Linked DNA regions of Aquabacterium sp. OR-4. The protein of the gene in region 1 interacts with the protein of each later gene in a pairwise test. Links are inferred from orthologs where the notes say so. Each region holds a gene or a part of one and is shown on either strand. Other genes may lie near its edges.

Evidence for each region. The genes of interacting proteins can lie anywhere in the genome.
Region 2: the proteins of N4G63_RS09895 (region 1) and N4G63_RS06810 interact in binary tests that used the Escherichia coli proteins (3 or more experiments, as listed by UniProt). The link is inferred for Aquabacterium sp. OR-4 from one-to-one orthologs.

The regions. Positions count from the first base shown.
Region 1 is NZ_JAOCQD020000001.1:2,273,553-2,281,324, reverse strand. Bases 1,740-5,171 are described here. They hold N4G63_RS09895 (2-oxoglutarate dehydrogenase E1 component), read left to right. Parts: upstream 1,740-2,115; coding sequence 2,116-4,971; downstream 4,972-5,171. Other genes in these bases: odhB (2-oxoglutarate dehydrogenase complex dihydrolipoyllysine-residue succinyltransferase), read left to right, coding at 5,089-5,171; N4G63_RS09900 (hypothetical protein), read right to left, coding at 1,740-1,814. Outside these bases: N4G63_RS09905 (ABC transporter substrate-binding protein), read right to left, coding at 1-1,269; more of N4G63_RS09900, read right to left, coding at 1,398-1,739; more of odhB, read left to right, coding at 5,172-6,369; N4G63_RS09885 (PspC domain-containing protein), read left to right, coding at 6,525-6,842; lpdA (dihydrolipoyl dehydrogenase), read left to right, coding at 6,883-7,772. UniProt on the Escherichia coli protein: E1 component of the 2-oxoglutarate dehydrogenase (OGDH) complex which catalyzes the decarboxylation of 2-oxoglutarate, the first step in the conversion of 2-oxoglutarate to succinyl-CoA and CO(2).
Region 2 is NZ_JAOCQD020000001.1:1,603,773-1,607,504, reverse strand. The notes cover bases 789-3,732. They hold N4G63_RS06810 (ABC-F family ATP-binding cassette domain-containing protein), read right to left. Parts: upstream 3,330-3,732; coding sequence 1,248-3,329; downstream 789-1,247. Other genes in these bases: N4G63_RS06805 (alcohol dehydrogenase catalytic domain-containing protein), read right to left, coding at 3,486-3,732; N4G63_RS06815 (MarR family winged helix-turn-helix transcriptional regulator), read right to left, coding at 789-1,134. Outside these bases: N4G63_RS06820 (organic hydroperoxide resistance protein), read right to left, coding at 1-434; more of N4G63_RS06815, read right to left, coding at 517-788. UniProt on the Escherichia coli protein: Genetic data indicate it may be involved in ribosome assembly or function.

The sequences.
Region 1 (7,772 bases):
ACCCCAGCCCAGCATGTAGGCCGAGGTGTCGGAGTTCTGCACCTTCTGGATGAAGGTGCTCATCGACTCGGCCGCCACCTTGGTGTTGACGCCGATCTTGGCCCACATCGAGGCCAGCGCCAGGCAGATCTTCTCGTCGTTGACGTAGCGGTTGTTCGGGCAGTTGAGCTGGAACTCGAAGCCGTTGGGATAGCCGGCCTCGGCCAGCAGCTGCTTGGCCCGGGGCAGGTTCACCGCCAGCGGCTTGTCGATGTCGGCCGTGTTGCCGTTGACGCCCGGCGCCACCAGGATGCCGGCGGGCAGCGACATGCCGCGCATCACGTTGCGCTTGATCGCCTCGCGGTCGATGGCGATGTCGAGCGCCTCGCGCACGCGCTTGTCCTTGAACGGGTTCTTGCCCTTCACGCTGCTGTGCTTGAGCTCGGCGTTGTGCTGGTCGAGCGCGATGAAGATGGTGCGCACCTCGGCGCCATCCACCACCTTGAGCTTGGGGTCGGCGCGCAGGCGGGCCACGTCCTGCGGCGGCACGTCGGTGACCATGTCCAGGTCGCCCGAGAGCAGGGCGGCCACGCGGGTGCTGTCGGCCTTGATCGGCGTGTACACCACCTGGTCGACATTGCTGGTGCGCTTGTCCCACCAGCCGTCGTGGCGGGCCATCGCCACGCGCTGCTCGGGCTGCCAGCTCAGGATGCGGAACGGGCCGGTGCCGTTGACGTTGCGCGAGGCGTAGTTCTCTTCCTTGGCCTTGTAGTCCTGGGTGTTGGCGCTGCGGTTCTTCTCAGCCCAGGACTTGCTGACGATGAAGAAGTCGACGATGTTGCGCAGCAGGATCGGGTTGGGGCCGGACAGGATGAAATCGACCGTGTGCTCGTCGACCTTCTTCACCTCGCTGATGCCGGTGACGTAGATCGACATCGTGCCCTGCGGCTGCTTGATGCGGCCGAAGCTGAACACCACGTCGTCGGCCACGAAGGGCGTGCCGTCGTGGAATTTCACGCCCTTGCGCAGCTCGAAGCGCACCTGGGTGGGCGTGACGAAGGTCCACTTGGTGGCCAGCGCCGGTTCGACCTCGTACTTGGCGTTGTAGCGCACCAGGCCCTCGTACGCGTGCATCAGGATCGCGTTGGTGGTGGCGTGGTTCTGGCTGTGCGGATCGAGCGTGAGGATGTCGTTCTGGGCACCCCAGCGCAGCGGCGCGGCATGCGCCGAGGCCAGGCCCAGGCCGGCAGCCAGCGCAAGGCTGGCCAGTGCGGTACGTACAGGGGACATGCGCATGGAAGGCAGCTCCGGTGAAATCAAACCGTCATGCTAGTGCCAGAAACGGCCGCCTGGTGTGGCGCGGGGCATGTTGCGGCCCCGTATTCACCCGAGGGGCGGGTGGACAAACTGACGGGCGATCAGTCGCGCGAACCGCCGGGCGCGTCGGCGGCGCGGCTGACCTCGGCGTCGCAGTCGCAACCGGCGCCGGCCGCGATCCAGCGCCGCGCCAGGCCTTGCAGGGCGCGCTCGGCCAGCGCCGGCAGCCGGGGCCACAGGCGCCGGGCGCCGCTCACCATGGCGCAGCGGTACTGCCGGTGCGGCGCGCTCCACCACAGCGCCCGGCAGGCGCCCTGGCGGCGGCCGGACACCAGCACGCCCAGCGGGCAGGGCTGCCAGGCACAGCACACGCCGCAGCCATTGCAGGCCGCGCCGCTGGCCGGCTTGGCCGGCGCATCGGCGTGCAGCAGGATCACCGGATAGGTGCCGGCCGCGTCATTGCCGGCCGGGCCGGTGCCGCGTGGGCCGGTGCCGTGTGGGCCGGGCGGGAGGGTCATGGCGGGCGAGTGTGCGGGCGCCGCCGCCGGCCGGTGCGGCTGAAACAGGGCGTGAGCCCGGCGCTTTTGTCAGGCTGGCAACAGCCTGCCTGAGGTTTAATGCGCTCGCCGTCGGCCATTCCAACAGTGATACAGTGCCGCCGCATGAAGTAAACACGGTCCTTTCGTGCCCCTTGCTGATCGAGCGATCGATCGAGACAACAGCAAGGCGGGTCGCAATCCGCCAACCGGTCGAGCCGGGCCGCGGAAGGTTTTTCAACCCATCGTAGCCCTGGAAACCGGGGTGAAAGGTGAGCGAGCGATGATGCAGCAACACAGGTCCAACTCGTACCTGTTCGGGGGCAACGCCCCGTATGTCGAGGAACTCTACGAGGCCTACCTCGACAACCCGGGCAGCGTGCCGGACAACTGGCGTGCCTATTTCGACAATCTGCAGAACGTGCCGGCCGTCGATGGCACGGACAACCGCGATGTCGCCCACGCCCCGGTGGTGGAAAGCTTCGCCCAGCGCGCCAAGGCCAACGCCTTCGCCCTGAAGGCCAGCTCGGCCGATCTGGCCGTGGCGCGCAAGCAGGTGCATGTGCAGAGCCTGATCGCGGCCTACCGCAACATCGGCGCCCGCTGGGCCGACCTCGATCCGCTCAAGCGCACCGAGCGCCCCAAGATTCCCGAGCTGGAGCCGGCGTTCTACGACCTGAGCGAGTCCGACATGGACATCACGTTCAGCGCCGCGAACACTTACTTCGGCAAGAGCGAGAACATGAGCCTGCGGGAGATCCTGCAGGCCCTGCGCGAGACCTATTGCGGCACCGTCGGCGCCGAGTTCATGCACATCACCGACCAGACGCAAAAGCGCTGGTGGCAGCAAAAGCTCGAGGCGATCCGCAGCAAGCCGGTGTTCAACACCGCGCAGAAGAAGCACATCCTCGACCGCCTGACCGCGGCCGAAGGCCTGGAGCGCTACCTGCACACCAAGTACGTAGGCCAGAAGCGCTTCTCGCTGGAAGGTGGCGAGAGCTTCATCGCCGCGATGGACGAGCTGATCCAGCAGGCCGGCAACAAGGGCGTGCAGGAGATCGTCATCGGCATGGCCCACCGCGGCCGCCTGAACGTGCTGGTCAACACCCTGGGCAAGATGCCCAAGGATCTGTTCGCCGAGTTCGACCACACCGCGCCCGAAGACCTGCCCGCCGGTGACGTGAAGTACCACCAGGGCTTCAGCTCCGACATCTCCACCCCGGGCGGCCCGGTGCACCTGAGCCTGGCCTTCAACCCCTCGCACCTGGAGATCGTGAACCCGGTGGTCGAGGGCTCGGTGCGCGCGCGCATGGACCGCCGCGGCGACCGCCTGGGCGACCAGGTGCTGCCGGTGCTGGTGCACGGCGACTCGGCCTTCGGCGGCCAGGGCGTGAACCAGGAAACCCTGATGCTGTCGGAGACCCGCGGGTACTCCACCGGCGGCACGGTGCACCTGATCATCAACAACCAGATCGGCTTCACCACCAGCGACCCGCGCGACCTGCGCTCGACGCTGTATTGCACCGACATCGTCAAGATGGTCGAGGCCCCGGTGCTGCACGTCAACGGCGACGACCCCGAGGCCGTGGTGCTGGCCACCCAGCTGGCGCTGGAGTTCCGCCTGGCGTTCCGCAAGGACGTGGTGGTCGACATCATCTGCTTCCGCAAGCTGGGCCACAACGAGCAGGACACGCCCGCGCTCACCCAGCCGCTGATGTACAAGAAGATCGGTGCCCACCCCGGCACGCGCAAGCTCTACGCCGACAAGCTGTCGGCCCAGGGCATGGGCGAGACGCTGGGCGACGACATGGTCAAGGCCTACCGCGCGGCGATGGACGAAGGCCGCCACACGGTCGATCCGGTCATCAGCAACTTCAAGAGCAAGTACGCGGTCGACTGGGCGCCGTTCATCGGCAAGAAGTGGACCGACGCCGCCGACACCGCGCTGCCGCTCACCGAGTGGAAGCGCCTGTCCGAACGCCTGACCACCATCCCCGCCAGCGTGAACATGCACCCGCTGGTCAAGAAGGTGTTCGATGACCGCGCGGCCATGGGCCGTGGCGACGTCAACATCGACTGGGGCATGGGCGAGCACATGGCCTTCGCCTCGCTGGTGGCCAGCGGCTATGCCGTGCGCCTGTCGGGCGAGGATTCGGGCCGCGGCACCTTCACCCACCGCCACGCCGTCATCCACGACCAGAAGCGCGAGAAGTGGGACGAGGGCACCTACGTGCCGCTGGAGCATGTGGCCGACAACCAGGCGCCCTTCGTCGTGATCGACTCGATCCTGTCCGAAGAGGCGGTGCTGGGCTTCGAGTACGGCTATGCCGGCTCCGAGCCGAATGCGCTGGTGGTGTGGGAGGCGCAGTTCGGCGACTTCGTCAACGGCGCGCAGGTGGTGATCGACCAGTTCATCGCCTCGGGCGAGGTGAAGTGGGGTCGCGCCAACGGTCTGGTGATGATGCTGCCGCACGGCTATGAAGGCCAGGGCCCCGAGCACAGCTCGGCGCGCCTGGAGCGCTTCATGCAGCTGGCGGCCGACAACAACATGCAGGTCTGCCAGCCCACCTCGGCCAGCCAGATCTTCCACCTGCTGCGCCGGCAGATCGTGCGCCAGTTCCGCAAGCCGCTGGTCATCATGACCCCCAAGAGCCTGCTGCGTAACAAGGACGCCACCAGCCCGCTGGCCGACTTCACCCGCGGCAGCTTCCAGACGGTGATCCCCGAGCAGAACGAGGCCATCGTCGCCGACAAGGTCAAGCGCGTCATCGCCTGCTCGGGCAAGGTGTACTACGACCTGGTCAAGAAGCGCGAGGAGAAGAAGGCGTCCGATGTGGCCATCATGCGCATCGAGCAGCTCTATCCGTTCCCGCACAAGGCCTTCTCGGCCGAGATGAAGAAGTATCCGAACGCCACCGACATCGTGTGGTGCCAGGATGAGCCGCAGAACCAGGGCGCCTGGTTCTTCGTGCAGCACTACATCCACGAGAACATGCTCGACGGCCAGAAGCTCGGCTACGCCGGCCGTCCGGCCTCGGCCAGCCCGGCGGTGGGCTATGCCCACCTGCACCAGGAGCAACAGAAGGCGCTGCTGGATCAGGCCTTCGCCAAGCTCAAGGGCTTCATCCTCACGAAATAGGCCCACCCCCGAAGCGCCGGAGGCGCTTCCCCCTCCAGGGGCGCCGCCTGCGGACCGGCATAGCCGGATCCGCGGCGGCCGCTGGGTGTGCTACTCCTTATTCCAAGAGTCAAAAAAATGGCAATCGTAGAAGTCAAGGTTCCGCAGCTGTCCGAGTCGGTGGCCGAAGCCACCCTGCTGCAGTGGAAGAAGAAGCCCGGCGAGGCCGTGGCCATCGACGAGATCCTGATCGAGATCGAGACCGACAAGGTGGTGCTGGAAGTGCCGGCGCCCTCGGCCGGCGTGCTGGCCGAGCTGGTGGTGGGTGATGGCGGCACCGTGGTCAGCGACCAGGTCATCGCCCGCATCGACAGCGACGCCAAGGCCGGCGCCGCCGCCCCGGCTGCGGCCGCCGCCGCACCGGCGCCCGCGGCAGCTGCCGCCCCGGCCGCCGCTGCCGCCGCCACCGGTGGCAGCAAGAGCGACGTGGCCATGCCCGCCGCCGCCAAGCTGATGGCCGACAACGGCCTGGCCGCCGGCAGCGTGGCCGGTACCGGCAAGGACGGCCGCGTCACCAAGGGTGATGTGCTGGCCGCCGTGGCCACCGGGGCTGCCGCACCCAAGGCCGCGCCGGCACCCGCCGCTGCGCCGCTGGCCGCCCCGGCCGCCAAGCCCGCGCTGCAGCAGGTGGCCGCACCGGTGGCCATGAACCTGGGCGAGCGCCCCGAGCAGCGCGTGCCGATGTCGCGCCTGCGCGCGCGCATCGCCGAGCGCCTGGTGCAGAGCCAGTCCACCAATGCCATCCTGACCACCTTCAACGAGGTCAACATGGCCCCGGTGATGGAGATGCGCAAGAAGTTCCAGGACAAGTTCGAGAAGGAGCATGGCGTCAAGCTGGGCTTCATGAGCTTCTTCGTGAAGGCGGCGGTGGCTGCCCTCAAGAAGTACCCGGTGCTCAACGCCTCGGTCGATGGCAACGACATCGTCTACCACGGCTACTTCGACATCGGCATTGCGGTGGGTTCGCCGCGCGGCCTGGTGGTGCCGGTGATCCGCAATGCCGACCAGATGAGCTTTGCCGACATCGAGAAGAAGATCGCCGAGTTCGGCCAGAAGGCCAAGGACGGCAAGCTGGGCATCGAAGAGCTGACCGGCGGCACCTTCTCGATCAGCAATGGCGGCACCTTCGGCTCGATGCTGTCCACGCCCATCATCAACCCGCCGCAAAGCGCCATCCTGGGTGTGCACGCCACCAAGGACCGCGCCGTGGTCGAGAACGGCCAGATCGTGGTGCGCCCGATGAACTACCTGGCGATGAGCTACGACCACCGCATCATCGACGGCCGCGAAGCCGTGCTGGGCCTGGTGACGATGAAGGACGCGCTGGAAGACCCGTCGCGCCTGCTGTTCGACATCTGAAGGCACGCATGGACCTGCTGCGCCTCCCGGCCTCGCGCCTGCGCTGCTCGCCGTACGGGTGTACGGCTGCGCTGCTCGGCACGGCCTCGGGCGGCTCGCGACGGTTCCTGCGACCTTCAGCCCTCTGACCAGGCTGCAACGCACAAGGCACCGCCATGTCGATCGCCGATGACCTTGCCAAGCTCGACGACCTGCGCGCCCGTGGCGTGCTGTCGGATGACGAGTTCCAGCGGGCCAAACAGCGCTTGCTCGATGGCGGCAGCGTGCCGCCCACGCCGCCTGGCGTGGCCGCGGTCAACGCCTTGCGCCGCTCGCTCGGCGACAAATGGCTGGGCGGCGTGTGCGGCGGCCTGGCCCGCGTCACGGGCCTGGACAGCTGGGCCTGGCGCCTGATCTTCGCGGTGCTGTTCCTGTGGGGCGGCGCCGGTCTGCTCGTCTACCTGCTGCTGTGGATCTTCGTGCCGGCCGATTGAGGCCGCACGCCATCCGCCGCAGCGCAACCAAACTCTCATCATGTCCAAGCAATTCGATGTCGTCGTGATCGGCGCCGGCCCTGGTGGCTACATCGGCGCGATCCGCGCCGCGCAGCTGGGTTTCAACGTCGCCTGCATCGACGATTCGCAAAACGACAAGGGCGGCCCCGCGCCCGGCGGCACCTGCACCAACGTCGGCTGCATTCCCAGCAAGGCCCTGCTGCAGAGCAGCGAGCACTACGAGCACGCGCTGCACCACTTCGGCGACCACGGCATCAGCGTGGGCGAAGTGAAGATGGACGTGGCCAAGATGGTGGCCCGCAAGGCCGCCGTGGTGAAGCAGAACAACGACGGCATCCTGTACCTGTTCAAGAAGAACAAGGTGTCGTTCTTCCACGGCCGCGGCAGCTTTGCCAAGGCGGTGGATGGCGGCTACGAGATCACCGTCACCGGCGCCGCCAACGAGACGCTGACCGCCAAGCACGTCATCATCGCCACCGGCTCCAGCGCCCGCGCGCTGCCCGGCGTCCCCTTTGACGAAGACAAGATCCTCAGCAACGACGGCGCGCTGCGCATCGGTGCCACCCCCAAGAGCCTGGGCGTGATCGGCTCGGGCGTCATCGGCCTGGAGATGGGCTCGGTGTGGCGCCGCCTGGGCGCCGAGGTGACCATCCTCGAAGCCATGCCCGGTTTCCTGGGCGCTGCCGACGAGGCGGTGGCCAAGGAGGCGCTGAAGTGCTTCACCAAGCAGGGCCTGAAGTTCCAGTTCGGCGTGAAGGTGGGCGAGATCAAGAGCGGCAAGAAGGGCGTCAGCATCGCCTACACCGACGCCAAGGGCGAGGCCCAGTCGCTCGAGGTCGAGAAGCTGATCGTCTCGATCGGCCGCGTGCCGCACACCACCGGTCTGAACCCCGAGGCCGTGGGCCTGAA
Region 2 (3,732 bases), 670 kb from region 1 along the record:
CAGGCCACGGTCAGCGTCACGTCCACATTGCCGCGGGTGGCGTTGCTGTAGGGGCACACCTCGTGGGCGGTGGCCACCAGGGCCTCGAGCTCGGCACGGTCCATGCCCGGCACCGAGATGCGCATGGCCACGCTGATGGCGAAGGCGCCGGCCTTGCCGGTCATCGGGCCGATGCCGACCTCGCTGGTGATGCTCACCTCGGCCGGCAGGCGCTTGCCCTGGCGGCCGGCCACGGCCTTCATCGCACCGATGAAGCAGGCCGAGTAGCCGGCGGCAAACAGCTGCTCGGGGTTGGTGCCGGCGCCGTCGTCGCCACCCAGGGCCTTGGGCGTGGACAGCGTGGCCTTCAGGCGGCCGTCGTTGCTTTCGATGGTGCCGGCGCGGCCGCCGGTGGCGGTGGCGGTGGCGGTGTACAGGGCGGTGTCGATGGCCATGGTGCAGATCCTTCGTGCAGGGGTTGGACAAGAAAGGCCGGGCTGGGCCAGGCTGACCGCCAGTGGCGGTGCAGCGCTGGCCTCAGGCCGCGGCGGGCGGAGAAACCTGGGGGGCGGGCGGGCGCGAGCGCTCGGGGGCCGGGCCGTGGGCTGCTGGCATGGGCTGGCCTTGCAACTGGCCATGCAATTGGCCATGCAGTTGATCGCGCAATTGCGTCAGGCGCGTGGTGAGCGTGGTGATCTCGGCCAGGTCGCAGGCCATGGCGCAGGCGATGGCCTGGGGCACGGCCACGGCCCGGGCCTGCAGCGCACGGCCCGCGGGGCTGAGCTGCAGCAGCACGCGGCGCTCGTCGGCCGCGTCGCGCAGGCGCTGCAGCAGGCCCTGGGCCTCGAGCCGCTTGAGCAGCGGCGTGAGCGTGCCCGAATCAAGCTGCAGCCGCTCGCCCAGCTGCGAGACGCCGAGGCCGTCGCCCTCCCACAGCACCAGCATCACCAGGTACTGGGGGTAGGTCAGGCCCAGCGGGTCGAGCAGGGGCTTGTAGGTCTTGGTCATGGCCAGCGAGGCCGAGTACAGCGCAAAGCACAGCTGATGGTCCAGCGCCAGCCAGGCCGCGGCGTCGGGCGTGCTGGCGTCGGGCGTACTGGTGGCCGCCGCAGCGGTGGGCTGCGTAGGGGCGGAGCGGTGGCGGCGCGACGGCATGGGCGTGAATGTAGCGGGCAATTCAATTGCACACAACCTAAATGGGCATTCAAAAGGCCGAGGCCCCGCGCTGGCGCGCAGGGGCGTCGGCCTCGGTTCGGCCTGTCTGCCGATCAGCCGCCCAGCGTGGCGTTGATGGCCTCGATCTGGCCTTGCAGCTCGAGCCAGCGCTCTTCCTGCATCGCCACCTCGGCGGCGATGTGGTTGAGGCGCCGGCCCATCTCGGCCAGGTCAGCGGCCGAGACGCCGGCGGCCGCCAGCCGGGTTTCGAGCGCGGCCTTCTCCTGGCCCAGCTTCTCGAGCCGCGCGTCGATCTGCAGCAGCTCGTTGCGCAGCGGGCGGGTCTTGTTGGCCAGCTCGCTGCGTGCCTGGGCGGCAGCCTTGCGGTCGTCGCGGCGGTTGCCGTTGTCCACCACCTTGGCGGCTGGTGCGGCAGTGGCGGCGCCCCCCTTGCCGCTGCCCTTGGGCTCGGCGCTGCCGCTCACCGTGCTGGCCAGCACCGGCCGCGGCGGCGGCGGCGGCTCCTGGCCGCGGGCCACGGCGCGGCTCACCTCGAGCAGCCATTTCTGGTAGTCGTCGAGGTCGCCGTCAAAGGGTTCCACGCCGCCGGAGGTGACCAGCCAGAACTCGTCGCACACCTCGCGCAGCAGTGCACGGTCGTGGCTCACCAGCAGCACCGTGCCTTCAAATTCATTCAGCGCGATCGACAGCGCCTCGCGGGTGCTCAGGTCGAGGTGGTTGGTGGGTTCGTCCAGCAGCAGCAGATTGGGTTTCTGCCAGACGATGGTGGCCATCACCAGGCGCGCGCGCTCGCCGCCCGACAGCGTGCCCACCTTCTGGTGAACCATGTCGCCGGTGAAGCGGAACTGGCCGAGAAAGTTGCGCAGCTCCTGCTCGCGCGCGCCCTGGCCGCCGGCGCCCAGCTCGCGGGCCAGGCGCACCATGCGCTGCAGCGGCGTGTCGTCTTCACTCAGCAGATCCAGCTCCTGCTGCGCGAAGTAGCCGATGGCCAGGCCCTTGCCCTCGGTGAGCGTGCCCTCGATCGGCTGCAGCGCATGGGCGATGGTCTTGACCAGCGTCGACTTGCCCTGGCCGTTGGCACCCAGGATGCCGATGCGCTGGCCGGCCAGCACCGTGCGGTTGATGTTGCGCACGATCACTTTTGCTGCCGCCGGAGCGACGGCCCCCTCGGCAGGCGTGTCGGCGGACTCGCCGACCGGGGGCGCCATGTAGCCGCAGACCAGGTCGCGCATGGTCAGCATCGGGTTGGGCAGGTTGCCGGGCTCGCGGAAGTTGAACTCGAACTCGCTGTCGGCCAGCACCGGCGCCAGCTTTTCCATGCGCGCCAGCGCCTTGACCCGGCTCTGCGCCTGCTTGGCCTTGCTGGCCTTGGCCTTGAAGCGGTCGATGAAGCGCTGCAGCTGGGCCATTTTCTCCTGCTGACGGCCAAAGGCCGCGGCCTGCTGCGACATGCGCTCGGCGCGCATTTCCTCGAAGGTGGTGTAGTTGCCGCCGTAGCGGGTGAGCCGGGCCTCATCCAGGTGCAGCGTGACCTTGGTGATGGCGTCGAGAAACTCGCGGTCGTGGCTGATCACGATCATCAGCCCGGCAAAGCGCTTGAGCCAGCCTTCCAGCCACACCAGCGCATCCAGGTCCAGGTGGTTGGTGGGTTCGTCGAGCAGCAGCAGGTCGGCCGGGCACATCAGGGCGCGGGCCAGCTGCAGGCGCATGCGCCAGCCGCCCGAGAAGCTGTTCACCGGCGCGTCGAGCTGCGCGATCTTGAAGCCCAGGCCCAGCAGCAGGGCCTGCGCGCGGGCGCGGGCGTCAAAGGTGCCGGCCTGCTCGAGCGCCATGTGCGCCTCGGCGATGGCATGGCCGTCGCCGCTGAGCTCGGCGGCCTCGAGCAGCTGGCGCGCCTCGAGCAGCGGGATGTCGCCATCGAGCACGAACTCGGTGGCCGGCTGCTCGGTCTCGGGCATGTGCTGGGCCACCTCGCCCAGACGCCAGGTGGGCGGGCGCTCGGCATCGCCGGCATCGGCCTGCAGGCGGCCGGCCAGCAGCGCGAACAGGCTGGACTTGCCGGCGCCATTGCGGCCGACCAGGCCCACATGCTCGCCGGGATTGAGGGTGACGCTGGCGTCTTGCAGCACCACCTTGACGCCGCGGCGCAGCGTGAGATTTTTCAACTGGATCATCGGGAACGGGTCCGCCGGGGCGGCCTCTGCGAGAAGGGGAAAAGGATCAGGTGACCTCAGCGCCGCCGGGCCGCGCCAAGGGCTGAGCGCCGCCAGGGTCACGAAGCGGCCCTTCGCAGGGCCGCGGGGGCAGGCGCGCTGCGAGGCGGGGCCTGCTCATGCCAGGTCGAGCACCACACGGGCGCTGATGCGGCCGGCGCGCATGTCGTCGAGCACGGCGTTCACCTCGGCCAGCGGGCGCTGCTGGCTGTGGCAGTGCAGCTGGCCGGCAGCGGCCATGGCCAGCGTGGCGCGGATGTCGTCGCGCGTGCCGATGCTGGAGCCGACGATGCGGAACTCGCCGCCCACCAGCTGCAGCGCGGCAAAGCTCAGCGGCTCGGGCGGCAGGCCCACCACGGCCAGC